DNA from 3 places in the Nocardia sp. NPDC050435 genome. Region 1 is predicted to be linked to each of the others. Evidence: riboswitches for the same ligand, from Rfam matches in the RefSeq annotation. Region 1 holds a riboswitch; each other region holds the start of a gene.
The links. A riboswitch is a leader RNA that binds a small molecule or an ion and turns the genes downstream of it on or off. The one in region 1 is predicted to bind cobalamin.
Positions count from the first base shown of each region.

Region 1 (5,652 bases):
CGTCTTGCCGGACCCGCTGGGCCCGACCACCGCCACCGTCTCCCCGCGCCGCACGCACAGCGACACGGCGCGCAGCACCGGTCCAGCGCCTGGATACGCCACCGTCAGCCCACGAATCTCCGCAGTCGGCGCGCTCATCGGGCTACCTCCCTCACCCAACTCGGCACGACCGCCGCCGCTTCCGCTCTTCCACCGAGCCCCTCGCACACCGACCCCGACAACGATCCAGCGACAGGGCCTGCCCCCTTGGCCCGCACGTGCCCTCCCGTGCCATTCATCCCACCGACTCCCGCGCACCGCGCTCCCGCAACCCTTCGGCCAGCAGGTTCGCCGCCGCGGCCAGCAGCAGAATCACCAGCGCCGGAGCGAGCAGCAACCACGGTGCGGCCGTGAGGAATCGGCGCGCGTCGCCCATGATCGCGCCGAGTTCGGCCTGGGGCATCTGCACGCCGAGACCGAGGAAGGACAGGCCGGCCAGGGCGACCACGATGCCGCCGAGCCGGAGCGTGGCCACGATCAGGAACGGGCCGACCACCGCGGGCAGCAGGTGCCGCACGCCGATCGCGGGCCGGCTCACACCCGCGACTCGCGCGGCGACGACATAGGGGCGGGCGCGGGCGTCCAGGGTCAGCGCCCGGGCGACGCGGGCGTCGGCTGCCCAGCTCGTGATCACCAGCGCCAGCAGCAAATTCAGGTATCCCGGTCCGAGCAGGCCGACCACGGCCAAGGCCAGCACCAGCCCCGGGATCGCCAGCACCACATCGATCACCCGGGACACGATCCGATCCAGCCGCCCACCGTAGAGTCCGGCCGCGAGCCCGACCAGCAGGCTGATGGTCGCCGACCCCGCCAGCACCAGCAGCGCCGACAGCAGCGACAACCGCAGGCCGTGCAGCACCCGGGCGAGCTGGTCGCGTCCGTACTGGTCTGTGCCGAGCCAGTATTCGGCGTTGGGCGCCAGCAGTTTGTCGGCGTAGTGCGGTTCGTTCGGCGGGAACGGCACCAGCATCGGACCCGCGATCGCCAGCACCAGCAGGATCGCGAGCAGTACCGCTCCGGCGCGCACCGACCCGGGCAGACGCAGCCGGGCGCTCACGCGGCCACCGCGATTCTGCGGTCGATCACCGCGGACAGCAGATCCGCCAGCAGGCTGGTGAGAACATAGCTCGCGGTCGCGAACACGGTGAACGCCTGGATCACCGGCAGGTCGCGGGTCTTCACCGCCTCCACCACATAGGAGCCCAGCCCCGGCCAGGTGAACACCGTCTCCACCACCGTCGCCCCGCCGAGCAGCACCGCCAGCCCGACGGCGAACGCGTGCAGCGACGGCACCGCGCTGTTGGGCAGCCCGTGCCGCCACAGGATCCGCCACCGCGAGGCGCCGCGAGCGCGCAGCACCGCCGCGGTGGGTGATTCCAGGAATTCGAGCAGAGTGGCCCGCAGCAGCCGGGACCAGCTGTCGGACAGTCCGACCGCCAGGCACACCGCGGGCAGCCACACCTGCCGCCAGGTGCCGTCGAGGGCCGCCTTGCCCCAGCCCAGCCCCACGACGAGCACCTGGATCAGCACCAGCGCCACCACGAATCCGGGCACCGACGCGAACACCAGCGCCACCCACCGGGTGCCGTGATCCGGCCAGCGCCGCGGATACCGGGCCGCGAGCACACCGAGCGTCACCGAGAGCAGCAACGCCAGCAGCAGGGCTGCCGCCGCCAGGAGCAGCGTCGCCGGCAGCCGCTCGGCGAACTCACCGGACACCGGTCGCCCCGACCCGAACGACAGCCCGAAGTCGCCGCGCAGCACACCCCACAGCCAGTGCGCGTACTGCGTGAGCACCGGCCGATCCAGGTGCAGCTCCCGCTCGAGCGCGCCGATCTGCTCGGGCGTGGGCTCCGGAACGCCCTGCGCGACGAGGATCATGCGCGCGGGATCGCCCGGGGCCAGCGGCAGCAGCGCCCAGATCAGGACGCTCGCGCCGAGCAGGGTGAGCAACGCCTCGACCGCCCGGCGCCGGGCCGGGACGAGAACTCGCATCGAAACGCGTTACGCGCCGGTGCGGCTGGTGAGATGCCGGCGCACGTTCGACACCCGATAGTCGGCCCACTCCGGACCGGTGACCACGGTGAAGTACTTGAACGTGCCCGCCACCACATAGGCCTGGTCCCGGACCAGGATCTCCTGCGCCCGGCGCAGCAGCGCGTCCCGGCGCGCGGTGTCGAACTCGCCGCGCAGTTGCGCGCCGATGGCGTCGATTTCCGGGTTCGCCACGCCTTGGGCGTTCGCGGAGCCGCCGGTGGTCCAGCGCACCAGATACGGCTGGATGGGGTCGGCGGTGCCGGAGAGCGAACCGCTCAGCGCCACCGACGAGTCCCACGCGCCGGGGTCCTTCTTCACCGCCGCGGAATCCTCGGCGTTGTCGATGCGCAGCTCGAATCCGGCGCGTGCCACCTGGTCCTGCACCGCGATCGCGACATCGTTGGTCTCCGGGCCCTGGGCCTGGGTCACGAAGCGCACCACCAGTTTCCGGCCGTCCTTGGCGCGGATGCCGTCGCTGCCCGGCACCCAGCCCGCCGCGTCGAGCGCGCGCTTGGCGGCGTCGAGATCGTGCACCTGGTTGTCGGCCGCGAACGACATCGACGGCGGATACAGACCGGTGGCGGCCGCGAACTGGCCGTTGCCGACATCGGCGGCGATGGCCCGATAGTCGATCGCGGCCGTGAACGCCTTGCGCACCGCGGTGTCGGTGAAGATGCCCGCCTTCAGGTTCATCTCCACCAGCAGCGACTGCAACGCCTGCTCCGAGGACAGCACGTGCATGTCCTTGTCACCCTGCAACTCCAGCTTGGCCGAGGTGGAGGGATAGAACGCCATGTCGGCCTCGCCGCTGCGCACACCGGCCAGGCGGGCCTGCTCGTCGGGCACCACCCGGACCGTGATCCCCTTCAGTGGCGGAGTGCCCTCCCAGTGCTTGCTGTAGGGGGCGAGCACCAGGTTCTCCGGGGTCCACGCGGTGATCGCGTACGGGCCCGAGTACGCGCCCGCGCCGACGATCTTCGCCGAATCACCGCCGGCGGCCTCCATGGCCGCGACGTCGTAGATCTGCAGCGAGTTGTCCCGCGCGGCGAGCGCCGCGGGCACCATCGCGTTCGGGGTGGGTGTGGTCAGCACGACCTTGTCGCCGTCCGCGACCACCGTCGTGGCCGCGTCCAGATACACCCGGGCCGCGGCCGAGCGCGCGATCTGCCTGGTCAGGGCCGCGGCCACGGCGGGGGCGTCGACCGGCTTGCCGTTCTGGAAGGTCACGCCGGGGCGCAAGCGCACCACCCAGCGGGTGTCGCCGTCGCGGGTGACCGATTCCGCCAGCCACGGCGCGACCTCGCCGGATTCGGTGATCTGCAGCAGGTTCTCCGCGACTCCCCAGTCGAAGAGCCAGTTGGTGCCGGTGCCGATCGGGTCCAGTCCGGCGATCTTGTAGGAGTTGTAGATCGTCAGCGTGCCGTCGCCGGCGGCGCGCAGCGCGCGAGCCGAAGCCGCCGCGCCGCCGTCGTCGGACGCACAGCCGGTGAACACCATGGCGACTGCGAGCAGCCCTGCCAGGGTGGCCGCGACCCGGGACCGACGACGTCGTTCCGGAGCGTGGCCGGGTAGCCGCGCGGCGCTGGGCCGGCGGCGAGTGAGCACTCGCATTCTCATCCTCGTGAAGCTCGATCCTGAAGTGGCGCAGGTATCCTGGCTCCCGGATCGACGCTCGCCTTCGGCCTTCCAACCCAGGAAGGTCGTGGCCATGGATGAAGGTTCGCTCCTCGGTCACAGTTGCGGGACAGCCCCGGATTCGCACCGGTGTTCCCTGCGGGAGTGAACCTAGCAGCCGGGGCCAGCTATATTCATCTGGCAGCTGGTTCGCCGGAGGTGGAGTCGAGGAGCCCCTGATCCACCCGAGGCGTCGAAGCCCGGGCTTGTGTTCGCACAGGCGCGGGTGAGAGGGAACCCGGTGAGAATCCGGGACTGTCCCGCAGCGGTAAGTGGGAACGACAGCCGTCACCCGCACTGGGCGCGAGTACGCGATGCCTGGGAAGCGACGGTCGGTAGGACCAGCCCCGGGCCCCGAGCCCGAGGCCGACCCGTTCGAGGGTCGATGCCCACGAGTCCGAAGACCTGCCCGTTGTGCCGGATACGCCGTATCCGGCGGTCGTCGCCTCGTGGATTGGGTGGCACGCCGAGTGGACCCGGGCACGGGAACGATGCTTAGTGGGCTCCGTCAGCGTGCGCTCGTAATGGGTGGCGGCTCTTTCCGTAGCCGAACTCTGGAGTTCACCAATGTCGAACCCCCGCAACACCTTCACCGCCACGGTGCTCGGACTGCCGCGCATCGGGCCCAACCGGGAACTCAAGCGTGCGATCGAGGCCTACTGGGCCGGGCGCTCCGATGCCGCCGCCCTGCACGAGGTCGCCCGCACCCTGCGCACCGCGCAACTCACCGCCGTCCGCGACGCCGGACTCGACTCGGTGCCGGTGGGCACCTTCTCCTATTACGACCACGTCCTCGACACGGCCGTGCTGCTGGGCGCGCTGCCCGAGCGCGTCGGCGGCATCGCCGACGAGCTGGATCGCTATTTCGCCGCCGCGCGCGGCACCGCCGAGGTCGCGCCCCTGGAAATGACCAAGTGGTTCGACACGAACTACCACTACCTGGTGCCCGAGCTCTCGGCCGCGACGGAGTTCTCGCTGCATCCCGAGAAGCCGCTGGCCGAGTTGAAAGAGGCGCTTGCGCTGGGCGTTCCGGCCCGCCCGGTGATCGTGGGGCCGATCACGTTCCTGAAGCTGGCCAAGTCGGTGGACGGCAGTGATCTGCTGGACCGGCTGCCGGATCTGCTGCCGCTCTACGAGCAGTTGCTGGGCCTGCTGGCCGAGGCGGGCGCCGAGTGGGTGCAGCTGGACGAGCCCGCGCTGGTGACCGATCTCACCGAGACCGAGCAGGCGACGGTCTTCACCGCCTATCGCCGCTTGGCCGACGCCCAGAACCGGCCCGCCATCCTGGTCGCCTCCTACTTCGGACGTCTGGGTGAAGTGCTTCCGGCGCTGGCGAAGTCGGGCGTGGAGGGCATCGCCATCGATCTGGTGGCGGGCGGGTCCGCCGATGTCGCGGCCGCCGCCGCGCTGCGCGACACGCTGGTCGTGGCGGGCATCGTGCCCGGCTACAACGTCTGGCGCGTGGATCCCGACCAGGCGCTGCCGCGGCTGCGCGCGCTGCGCGAGGCCGGGGCCACGGTGGCGGTGTCGAGCTCGTGCTCGCTGCTGCACTCGCCCTACGGCCTGGAGCCGGAAACCGAGCTGGATCCGCGCCTGCGCAGCTGGCTGGCCTTCGGCAAGGAGAAGATCGCCGAGGTCCGAGTGCTGGCCACCGCCCTGCACGACGGCGAGGACGCGGTCGCCGAGGCGCTCGAGATCGCGCGCACCGCGGTCGCCGATCGCAAGGCCGATCCCCGTCTGCGGGTCGAGTCGGTGCGTGCGCGCCTGGCCGAGCTCGATGCCGACGCCAGCCGCCGCACTCCGGCCGACGAACGGCGCGTGCTGCAACAGGAACGACTGAACCTGCCGTTGCTGCCGACCACCACCATCGGCTCGTTCCCGCAGACCTCCCGGATCCGGGTG
Region 1 covers NZ_JBFAJW010000001.1:863,278-868,929, forward strand. The annotation lists gene AB0I43_RS04175 (ATP-binding cassette domain-containing protein) at 1-138, opposite strand, end outside; gene AB0I43_RS04180 (ABC transporter permease) at 275-1,096, opposite strand; gene AB0I43_RS04185 (ABC transporter permease) at 1,093-2,034, opposite strand; gene AB0I43_RS04190 (ABC transporter substrate-binding protein) at 2,044-3,687, opposite strand; cobalamin riboswitch at 3,702-3,892, opposite strand; cobalamin riboswitch at 3,958-4,178, shown strand; gene metE (5-methyltetrahydropteroyltriglutamate--homocysteine S-methyltransferase) at 4,318-5,652, shown strand, end outside.

Region 2 (5,652 bases), on a different contig from region 1:
AGCGAGATCATGCTGCAGCAGACCCCCGTGGTGCGGGTGCAGCCGATCTGGCTGGAATGGGTGGCGCGCTGGCCGGTGCCCTCGGCCATGGCGGCGTCCTCGCAGGCCGAGGTGCTGCGCGCGTGGGGCAAGCTCGGCTATCCGCGCCGGGCGCTGCGCCTGCACGAGTGCGCGCGGGTGCTGGCCGACGAGCACGGCGACGAAGTGCCGGCCGAGGTCGACGTGCTGCTCGGGCTGCCCGGCATCGGCGCCTACACCGCGCGCGCGGTCGCCTGCTTCGCCTACGGGCAGCGGGTTCCGGTGGTGGACACCAATGTTCGTCGCGTGGTGGCGCGGGCGGTGCACGGGCGGGCCGAGGCCGGCAATCCGTCGTCCCGGGATCTGCCGGAAACCGAGGCGTTGCTGCCCCTGGCCGTGGACCGGGCCGCGAAATTCTCCGCCGCGCTGATGGAACTCGGCGCGACCGTGTGCACGGCACGCAATCCGCAGTGCGCGAATTGCCCGCTGCCGCGCTGCGCCTGGGTCGAAGCCGGGCGGCCCGCCTCGGATTTCGTGCGCCGGGTGCAGAAATACGAGGGCACCGACCGCCAGGCGCGCGGCCGGCTGCTGGACGTGCTGCGCGCCGCCACCGGCCCGGTCGAGCGGGTGCGCCTGGACCTGGCCTGGACCCGCGATCCCGGTCAGCGCGACCGCGCATTGGACTCGCTGCTGGTCGACGGACTGATCGAGCAGACCGCGGACGGGCTGTTCGCGCTGGCGGGCGAGGGTTAGAGCACGCGCTGCAGGAATGCCTCGACTGCCACGCGGTACGCCTCGGGCTGATCGTCGTGCACCAGGTGCCCGGCGTCGGGGATCAGCCGGTATTCGGCATTCGGGTTGCGCGCGGCCATTTCGCGCATCTGGCCCGGCGGGGTGATGGTGTGCTCGCCCTCGACGAGCAGGACGGGCGCGCGCACCGCGCGCCATTCGGTCCAGAAGTCCCGGCCGCCCCACTCCTCGGAGATATCGCGGAAGGTGGCGACCGAGCCGTGTAATCGGTAACCGTCGGGGCCGTGCTCGAAGGAGTTCAGGAAATAGCGACCGGCGACCGGTCCGAAGAAATCCAGCACCGCGTCGGCGTCCGGGAACGGCTGCGGCCACGCTTCGATCATGGCGGCCCAGTCCGCGGCGGTGCGGCCCTGGAAATCCGGCGCGATGTCCTCCACGACGAGCGCGCGGACCCGCTCGGGATGCTGGGCGGCGAAGACCCAGCCGTGCAGCCCGCCCATCGAGTGCCCGATCACCACCATCGGTTCGGCGATGCTCACGGTGGCGGCGGTGAGGTCGGTGACGAAGGCCTCCGTGGTCAACTCCTCCGGCGCGGGCCGGCCGTGCCCGGCCGCGTCGAAGGTGTAGACGTGCCCGTATCCGCGCAGCCAATCCAGGTGATCGCCCCAGGTGCGCGCACTGCCCATCAAGCCATGTAGCAGCAGGATCGGCGTCCCGGCTCCGCCTTCGTCGTACAACACCGCCCAGATTCTGCATTATCCGAATCCGCGGCGCTCGCTACGCCCTCCGTGGTCCCGCTGCGCCACCGTCTCCGGGCGCTGGGCGCACGCCGCAAATAGACTCGCCTCATGGCTGTTGTGAAGATCAACGCGATCGAGGTTCCGGAGGGCGCGGGCCCCGAGTTGGAGAAGCGGTTCGCCCACCGCGCGCACGCGGTGGAAGGGTCGCCGGGGTTCCTCGGATTCCAGTTGCTGCGCCCGGTCGCCGGCGACAACCGGTACTTCGTGGTGACCCAGTGGGATTCCGAAGACTCCTTCGCCGCTTGGCGCGACGGGCCGGCGCGGGCCGCGCACGCGGGCAGCGGTGACCAGAAGCCGGTGTCGACCGGGGCCGCGCTGCTGGAGTTCGAAGTCGTCATGGACGTCTCCCCCAAGTCCTGAGTGCCTCGGCGAAATGCCCGGCACGCTGCGGCGCGCCGGGCATTCCCAGATAGCGGATACGCGTGTTGACGGCACCTGCCCACGCCTGTCACTCTTCGAGAGACAGACGCGAGGGTGATGCGGTAATCCGGTGTGAAGCCGGAGCGGTCGCGCCACTGTGATCCACGCACCGGGTGTGCCCAGGTGCCGGGAAGCCAGACACCGGCACCCATCGCACGGACCACCCGGGACGCGTATCCCGTAGGAGGAACTCATGGCCATCGCGCATACCCCCGCCCGCGCCACCGATTCGCTGGCAACCGTGCTCGTCACGGTGGGTGTCGTTCTGCTCGCACTGCTCACGCTCTACCTGGTCGGGTTCGACCAGGGGGCCATCTCGCGCAGCGGGATGTTCATGCATGAGCTGATGCACGACGGACGCCACCTGCTGGGGCTTCCGTGCCACTGACCGGTTCCCTGAAAGCTCTGCTCCTGCGCGGCCTGCTGGCCGGTCTGATCGCCGGCCTGCTGGCCGCCACGGTGGGCTACTTCGTCGGTGAGCCGAAGATCGAGGCGGCCATCGCGATCGAGGAGGCCGCCGCGGCGGCGGAAAACCCGGCCGCGGGCGGGCATTCGCACGGTGACGAGGAAGAGCCCCTGGTGAGCCGCACCGGTCAGAAGGCCGGGCAGTTCCTCGCGCTCGGTCTGGCCGGGCTCGCGCTCGGCGCGATCTTCGGCGCGGTCGCCCACTTCGCGCGGCGGCACACAGCACTGGCCGGACCTGTCTTCGCGATCGCGCTGGCACTCGGCGGCTGGGCCGCGATCGTCGCGGTGCCGTTCTTCAAATATCCGGCGAACCCACCCGCGGTGGGCGACCCGGAGACGATCAACGACCGCACCTGGCTGTGGGTGGCGGCCGTCGTCCTCGGCCTGGTCGCGGTCGGCGCGGGCGCCTTCGTCTACAAACTGCTGCGCACGCAGCTGAACAGCGTCCGGCTGATCGGCGGCGTCGCGGCGTTCGTGCTGATCGTGGCCATCGGGTACATCGCGCTGCCCGGCGTCGACGAGGTCAAGGCCGACTTCCCGCCGAGTCTGCTGTGGCAGTTCCGAGTGTCCTCGCTCGCGGTGTCCGCGACCCTGTGGGCCTGCTTGGGCCTGGTTTTCGCCGCGCTGACCGAATTCGCCACGCGCTCTAGCTCTCCCGTACGGGAAGAGGTTGCTACGGCGGGGTGATTCCCGTTCACACGGTGAAAGGCAGTGTCGGTGACATGACCGGCACTGCCTTTTCGCTCTGGCCCGAAAATCTTTCGCTCGCGCCGCTGCGCGCGCCCGCGCGGGCCCCGCGCGCGGTGGCGCTGGCCTTCGGTGCGCTCGTCGTCGCCCTGCTGGCCGGCGTCGCCGAGGCCCTCGCGCAGGCGGCGCTGCTGCTGGAGCGTTCCGAGGTCGATCTGGGCGACCTGGCGGTCGGCCTTGCCCTGCGCGGCGTGCTCTACCTGGTGGTGCTGGCGGTCGCGATCCGGATGACCTACGGCGACCGCTGGGCCCGCGTCGCGCTGACCGCCGGGATCGGCGTGCTCGGCTTGGCCTCGCTGCTGGTGGAACCGATCCGCGCCGTGCTCGCCGCCGACGAGGCGGCCGATCTGGTCGAGGGGATCACGGCGAGCGGCGTGGGCATCGCGACTTTCCGCGTCCTGCACGTGGCGGCGGTGCTGGTCGCGATTCCCGCGATGTACCACCGCACCGCGCGGCCTTATTTCCGGGCCTGACAAGGGTTCCGCGCGCGCCACCGGCCCGCGCGGAACCCCGCCCGTGGCTACGCCAGGGCCGCGTCGAGCGAGATGTTGTCGACGCCCGCCAGCGCCTTGCTCACCGGGCAGCCCGCCTTGGCGGCGGCCGCTGCGGCGGCGAACCCGGCGGCGTCCAGGCCCGAGACCCGCCCGCGCACGGTCAGTTTGATGTCGCTGATCCGGAAGCCGCCCGCGGCGTCCGGGCCCAGGGTGACATCGGCGGTCACGTCCAGGCTTTCGGGGGTGCCGCCCGCGTTGGCGATCTGCGCCGAGAGCGCCATCGCGAAGCAGGACGAATGCGCCGCGGCGATCAGCTCTTCGGGGCTGGTCGTGCCGTCGGCATCGTCGGCCGAGCGCTTGGGGAACGACACGTCGAACTTGCCGACGCCGGAGCTGGCCAGGTCGACCTGCCCGGAGCCGTCCTGCAGGCCGCCGGTCCAGGCGGTGCGCGCGGTACGTGTTGGCATCACGGTCCTTTCGAGAAGATTCGATCCGTCGCAACGAAACTACTCGCCGCGATCGGCCCGCGCGGCGATGTCGCACAACGCGGTGCGCGGCTCACGGCGCGGTGCGACGGTCCAGTTGCTCCAGCACCGCCGGCCACGCCGCCCGGTGCCGCTCGAGCGCGGCCTCGTTCGGAAAACCGGAGTGCCGCAGGCGAAGTCGGATACCGCGCGGCTGATGCACGAACTCGATGCCGACCACGGTCTCGGCGCCCTCGGTGCCCGCCGGACCGGTGACCCAGGTGAACTCCACGAGGCGTTCCGGACGCAGGCGCAGGAACCGGCCGTAGTGCGGGTGGCGGGTGCCCTCGACGTCGGTTTCGAAGTAGAACGGCTCGCCCTCCGCGGGCGTCATCCGCACCGAACCCGGCGCGGCGAACCAGATGTCGAAGCCCTGCGTCAGGGCCGCGTAGAGCAGGCCCGGGGACGCGGACATCACCCGTTCGACGGTGAGCTGGTGGGGTCGGTCGGACAGGTCCGGTATCCGAACTGGCTGATCCATTCGACCGACCCTACTCATCACTCCGGATTGGTGGCCCGGGCCAGCACGATCCCGCCCAGGATCAGCGCCAGCGACAGCATCCGGCCCGCGCTGAGCGGGTCCCGGTGCACCACGACGCCCAAGCCGATCGCGCCGATCGCGCCGATGCCGGTGAAGACCGCGTAGGCGGTGCCGACGGGCAGCGTCTGCATCGCCCGGGAGAGCAGATACACCGCGAGCGCTCCCAGGACGAAGCAGAGCAGCGTGGGCAGTGGCTTGGTGAAGTTCTCGGTCGGCTTGATGCTCTGCGACCAGAGGATCTCGACCAGCCCGGCGACGCCGAGGACGACCCAGCTCATCTCAATACTCCTTGCCCAGCCGGCGGGCCGCCGCCAGGGCGGCCCGATAGGACTCGTCGTGCTGCGCGCGCAGGTGCGCGAGCGCCGGATCCTGGCGCGCGTTGGCCAGTTCGGCGTTGACGAACACGGTGTCGGTGACGGCGAAGTGGCCCGCGAAGAAGTCGCGCAGGAACCGCTCCTGATAGTCGAACCGCTCCTTGGGCGCACCCGGCGAGTACGCGCCGCCCCGGGCCGTGGCCACGACGAATCGGGTGCCCGCCAAGGACATTCGCGGAAAGGTGATCTGGTCCAGCCAGGCCTTGAGCACGGCCGGGATCGAGTAGTTGTACATCGGGGTGCCGATGAGCACCACCTCGGCGGCGCGCACCTCGGCCAGCAGCGGCTCGACGATCGCCCAGGCGGCGCGCTGGGCGGGGGTCTCGGCGAGTTCGGGCAGGCGATCGAGGTCGGTGGCGCCCGCAGCGAGGACGCGGTCGCAGAGTTCGGTCCAGGCGGCGTCGAGGAACGGCGGCGGCGTGGCGGCGAGGTCCCGGTAGCGGTAGTCGCCGCCGGGGTGCTCGGCGCGCCAGGCCTCGGCGAACGCGGCGCCGATCTCGCGGCTGAGGGAGTTCGGAC
Region 2 covers NZ_JBFAJW010000009.1:377,674-383,325, forward strand. The annotation lists gene AB0I43_RS27690 (A/G-specific adenine glycosylase) at 1-771, shown strand, start outside; gene AB0I43_RS27695 (alpha/beta hydrolase) at 768-1,508, opposite strand; gene AB0I43_RS27700 (antibiotic biosynthesis monooxygenase) at 1,617-1,928, shown strand; cobalamin riboswitch at 1,997-2,153, shown strand; gene AB0I43_RS27705 (CbtB-domain containing protein) at 2,182-2,376, shown strand; gene AB0I43_RS27710 (CbtA family protein) at 2,367-3,140, shown strand; gene AB0I43_RS27715 (hypothetical protein) at 3,176-3,673, shown strand; gene AB0I43_RS27720 (OsmC family peroxiredoxin) at 3,721-4,161, opposite strand; gene AB0I43_RS27725 (SRPBCC domain-containing protein) at 4,253-4,699, opposite strand; gene AB0I43_RS27730 (multidrug efflux SMR transporter) at 4,717-5,037, opposite strand; gene AB0I43_RS27735 (NAD(P)H-dependent oxidoreductase) at 5,039-5,652, opposite strand, start outside.
Region 2: another riboswitch for cobalamin. It lies ahead of AB0I43_RS27705 (CbtB-domain containing protein); the one in region 1 lies ahead of AB0I43_RS04190 (ABC transporter substrate-binding protein).

Region 3 (5,652 bases), on a different contig from region 1:
CTGCTGGCGCTGGCCGCCGCCGCGCTGCTGTGCTGGCTGGCCATCGGCCGCATCCTGCGCCCGATCCACCGCCTGGCCGCCGCCACCGAGCGCATCGCCGGCACCCAGGACCTGGCCGTCACGCTGCCCGCCGGACAGTCCGGCGAGGTCGGCGAACTCACTCGCAGCTTCAACACGATGCTTGCGGCACTGCGCTTTTCGCGCGCCCAGCAGCAGCGCCTGGCCGAGGACGCGGGGCACGAACTGCGCACCCCGCTGACGTCGGTGCGCGGCAGTGCCGAATTGCTGCAACGGGCGAAGGGGCGGCTCGCCCCCGAGGATGAAGCCAAAGTGCTGGCCACCCTGGTGCAGGAGGCCAAGGCGCTCGACGCGCTGGTCGGCGAACTGGTCGACCTGGCCACCGATCAGTACGCCGACGAGGAGCCGGTGAGCGTGGATCTGGGCGAACTCGCCGAGGACAGCGCCCAGCGCTTCCGCCGCCGCACCGGGCGCACGATCACCGTCGTCCGCCGGGACCCGGTCCGGCTGCCTGGCCGACCGCGCGCCTTGTCCCGCTGCGTGGACAACCTGCTCGACAACGCCCTCAAGTTCAGCTCCTCCGAGACGCCGGTGGAAATTACCGTGGTCGCCCACCAACTCACCGTCCGCGACCACGGGCCGGGCATCGCGCTCGCCGACCGCGCCGCCGTCTTCGACCGCTTCTATCGCGCCGACAACACCCGCGCCACACCCGGCTCCGGTCTCGGTCTGGCCATCGTGCACGACATCATCGCCGCGCACGGCGGCACCGTTCGCGCGGACGCGCATCCTGCGAGCGGCGCGGTGGTCGGATTCACCCTGCACACCGGAATGCGGTAGCGGCGCGGCACGATCGGCGGCCCGTGGTGCCCTGCGCCTTCGGTGCGAGCTGAGCTCTTCGGTGTCGGTCACGGGTTGTCGCCGGTACAGCCCGTGGTGTGGCCTGCGTACCGGTACCAGCCGAAAGGGCTGGTCGGTGCAGGCAAGCCGGCGCAACGGCGAGCGGGCGCGCCGGGGTGAACCGGGCTGCCGGTAGGGTTCGTGACCGGCGTAGGGAACACCGGTGCGAATCCGGGGCTGTCCCGCAACTGTCACCGAGGAGCGATCCGCCGATACATGGTCACGACCTACCCAGGTTGGAAGGCCGGCGGAGAGCGCTGATCCGGGAGCCAGGATACCTGCGCCGGCAGGCAGGGATCACCCACGAGGATGGCAATGGACAACTACAGATCGGCACGGCTCGAGGTCGGGCGGCGCAAGCTGCTGCTCGGCGGCGCGGGCGCCTTCGGCGTCGCCGCACTGGGCGGGACGGCGATGCTCGCGGGCTGCGGCACCGAGAACGGCCCGCTGGGCGCGGAAGGGCCGCCGCAACCCGGTGGGCGACTGCGCACGGCGATCGCCGGGCGCTCGGCGAGTGCGGACGTGCTCGACCCGCACCAGGCCGGCAGTTCCGCCGGCGGCGCGGTGTCGAAGAACGTCTGGGACAAGCTGGTCGCCTACAACAACGACCTGACGCTGCGCTACCGGCTCGCGGAGTCGTTGCGGCCCAACGCCGACGGCAGCGAATGGCGGATTCGGCTGCGCCCGGGCGTGCGCTTCAGCGACGGCAGCCCGCTGACCGCGCGCGACGTGCTCTGGAGTTTCGAGCGCATGCTCGATCCGGCCAAGAACTCCTCCGGCGACCTGGCCGTCGTCGACCTGGCGAACACCCGCGCCGAGGGCGACCTGGACGTGCTGGTGCGCATGAAATCCCCACTGGCGGACTTCGGTTCGGTGCTGGCGGGCTGGTACTGCTACATCGTCAAGGACGGCACCGGCGTCATCGACGGCTCCCGGATTCCGGTGGGCACCGGGCCGTTCGCGCTGGAGCGGTGGTCGCCCGGCGACCGGACGCTGTTGCGGCGCAACGAGCAGCACTGGGACGGTCGGCCGCTGCTGGACGAGGTCGAGATCATCCAGATCGCCGAGACCGAGGCGCGCGTGAACGCCTTCCTGTCCGGGGAAGCCGATGTGGTGCACGAGATCTCGTACCTGCAGGCGCGCACGCTGTCCGACACCGCGGACACCACCGTGGTGGTGCCGCCCGCCGGACTGATGGGCGCGTTCCAGATGCGGGTGGACACCGCGCCTTTCGACGATCCGCGCGTGCGCCAGGCCATGCGGCTGGCCGTGGATCGGCAGGCCATGGTCGACTCGGTCTACTACGGCTACGCCGAGGTCGGCAACGACGTCTACGGGAAGGGCGCGCCCTTCTACCACGACGCGCTGCCGCAGCGCGCCTACGACCCGCGGCGCGCCCGGGAGCTGTTGCGCGAGGCCGGAAAAGAGAACCTGACGGTCACGCTGCCGACCGCCGACGGGATGCCGGGCATGCTCGAATCGGCGACCCTGTTCGCCGAGCAGGCCAAAGCCGCGGGCATCACCATCAAGCTGGAATCGGTGCCCGCCGACACCTATTTCTCGCAGGTCAGCGGCAAGGCGTCGCTGAGCCACATCGGCTGGTGGAACTACAGTCTCGACTACTTCTACGGCCAGACCATGACCAGCTCCTCGCCCAGCAACGGCACCGGCTGGCGGCGGCCCGGCTGGGACGCCACCTTCGCCCAGGCCCGCGCCGCCATGGATCCGGAGCGCCGTCGCGCCCTCTATGCCGAACTGCAACAAGAACTCTGGAACGAGGGCGGCTACATCCTGCACAGCTTCGCCAAGCGGCCCGACGCCGCCAAGAAGTACGTGGGCGGTGTGCGCAACGGGGTGCCGGGCACCGACGACTGGGCCAACTACGCCACCACCTGGCTGGCCGCGCGGTAGCGACCGTGCTCGGCTATGTCGCATGGCGCGTCGGCGGTGGCCTCGGGGTGCTCGCCGCCGTCGCGCTCGTGGTTTTCGTGCTGTTCGAGGCACTGGATTCGGACGCGGCCACGGTCATGCTGTCGCGCACCGGCGGCGGGGACCCGGATCCGGCCCGGCTGGCCGCGCTGCGCGTCCAGCTCGGACTGGACCGGCCGGCCCCGATTCGCTTCGCGGAGTGGGCGTCCCGGTTCGTGCGCGGTGACTTCGGGCAGTCGCTGATCTCCGGGCGGCCGGTGGCCGAGGTGCTGCTGGGCCGCACCGCCAACAGCGTCACCCTGGCCTGGCTCACCGCGAGCCTGCTGCTGCCCGCGGCGCTCGCCCTCGGCCTGGCCGCCGGGGCCCGCCCCGGTTCCCGGACCGATCGGGTGATCAGCACGCTGGCGCTGGCGGCGGAATCGGTGCCCTCCTTCGTCTTCGGTGTGCTGCTGGTGGCGACGGTGTCGCTGTCGCTGCGGCTGCTGCCCGCGGTGTCGCTGCTGCCGACCGGTGCGAGCCCGTGGAGCCGCCCGGAGATCCTGGTGCTGCCGGTGACCTGCCTGCTGATCGGGCTGGCGCCGCACCCGGTGCGCATGGTGCGGGCGCAGACCGCGGAGGTGATGGCCGGGAACTACATTCGCACCGCCCGGCTCAACGGCGTCACCGGGGCGCGGCTCATGCTGCGCCACGTCGCGCCGAACGCGGTCTCGGCGTCGATCCATCCGCTGGCGGGGTCGGTGGTCGGGCTGGTGGGCGGCGTGGCCGTGGTGGAGACGCTGTTCGGGTACCCGGGGCTGTCGCAGGAGGTGCTGCGCGCCATCGAGGCTCGTGATTTTCCGCTGGTGCAGGCGGCCGCGGTGCTGATGGCGGCCGTGGGGATCGGGGTGTACCTGGCCGCCGATCTGCTCACGCTGCTGGTGAGTCCGCGGGCGCGCCGGGAGATGCTGTCGTGAGGCGGCGGCGCGTGCGCTCGTTCTGGTTGCTGTGCGTGCTGGCGGTACTGGCGCTGGTGCTGCTCGGACCGCTGCTCGCGCCGCACGCGGCGACCGCTCCGGTCGGGCCGCCCTTTCAGCCGCCCTCGGTGCGCTTTCCGCTCGGCACCGATGTGGTCGGGCGCGATGTGATGTCGCGGTTGCTGCACGGCGGGCTGCCGCTGCTCTCGCTGGCGGGGCTGGCCCTGCTGGTGGCCTACGCGCTGGGGCTGGGCCTGGGACTGCTCGCGGGACTGCGCCGGGCGCTGGACGGGTGGATCGCCCGGCCGGTGGACGCGATCGTCGTGATCCCGTGGTTCCTGCTGCTCGCGGTGATCGCCACCGTGCTGGGCGCGGGACCCGTCGCGATCGTGGTGACCGTCGCGCTGGCCTCGGTGCCCTGGATCATCCGGATCGTGCGCGCCTGCGTGCTCGAACTCGCCGGCACCGGATACGTCGAATCCGCCCGGGCCCGAGGCGAACCGCTGTGGCGGCTCGCGCTGCTGGAGGTGCTGCCGAACCTGCGGTCGGTGGTGCTCGCCGATGCCGGGGTGCGGATCTCGGCGAGCATCTCGATGGTGGCGGTGAGCGGGTTCCTCGGACTCGGGCTGCGGCCGCCGTCGCCGGACTGGGCGCTGATGATCACCGAGAATCGGCCCGGATTCGGGGTGCAGCCGTGGGCGGTGCTCGCCCCGGCGCTGCTGATCATGGTGCTGGTGGTGTCGGTGAACATGGTGACCGACCGGGCGTTGCGCCCCGACCGGCCCACCCGCGCGCCGCGTCCGGGGCGGCGCGGAACCGGGCTGTCGGCCGAGGCGTTGACGGTGCGCGATGCTCGCGGAACCGTGGTGCTGGAGGAGGTTTCGTTCGCGCTGGCACCCGGATCCGGTCTGGCTGTGATCGGCGCCTCGGGGGCGGGCAAATCCACGCTCGCGCTGGCGCTGCTCGGCGGGCTGCCGCCCGGACTCCGCATGTCGGGCAATGTCGATCTCGGCGCGTCGCCCGGCCGCCGGGCCGTCGGCTACGTGCCCCAGGATCCGGCGAGCGGCCTCAACCCGGCGCTGCGGATCGGCACGGCGATCCGCGAAATCGCCCGTGCCCAGGGGCTTCCCGGCACCAATGCCCAGATCCACGCCGCGCTGTGTGACGTCGACCTTCCGGCCGACCGCGCTTTCCAGCGCCGCTACCCGCACGAGCTCTCCGGCGGGCAGCAGCAGCGCGTCCTGCTGGCGATGGCGCTGCTCGGCGACCCCGCGTTGCTCGTGCTCGACGAGCCGACCACCGGATTGGACCCCCGCACCCGCGACCGTTTCCTCGAAACCCTGCACCGCCTCCGCCGAACGACCACGACCATACTCCTGGTGATCACCCACGATCTGGAACCGCTGGCACCGCTGGTCGATCAGGTCCTCGAACTGGAGGATGGCCGCCGAAAAGCCCTGCGGCCCAGCCCCGCGCGAAGCGCGGCGGTCGGTCGAGATTCCGCTGCCGAGGCGGCGGAACTGGTGGCTGCCGCCCAGACGCCGCTCGACGAGAAGCAGTGCGCGGCGGAGTCGTCCGAGGTGCCCGGCGGGAAGCAGTGCGCGGCGAAGTCGTCCGAGGTGCCCGACGGAGTCGGCTCGCCGTCGGTGGCACGCACGGAGTCCGGCGCATCCGTGGAGCCGAACCCGGTCGGCGCGCCGGCGGGGCCAGTGGCCGCGTCCTGCGCAGTGCCCGATTCGGCTGTGCGGACGAGCAGCCCCGCGCTCCGGTTGTTCGATGCGGTTGTGGAGCAGAGGTCTTCGCGTGCTGTCGGCGTGGCCGAATCCGCGCCGACCGCACCGGTGCCGCGCGC
Region 3 covers NZ_JBFAJW010000017.1:90,067-95,718, reverse strand. The annotation lists gene AB0I43_RS38040 (HAMP domain-containing sensor histidine kinase) at 1-858, shown strand, start outside; cobalamin riboswitch at 1,032-1,221, shown strand; gene AB0I43_RS38035 (ABC transporter substrate-binding protein) at 1,234-2,829, shown strand; gene AB0I43_RS38030 (ABC transporter permease) at 2,835-3,800, shown strand; gene AB0I43_RS38025 (ATP-binding cassette domain-containing protein) at 3,797-5,652, shown strand, end outside.
Region 3: another riboswitch for cobalamin. It lies ahead of AB0I43_RS38035 (ABC transporter substrate-binding protein); the one in region 1 lies ahead of AB0I43_RS04190 (ABC transporter substrate-binding protein).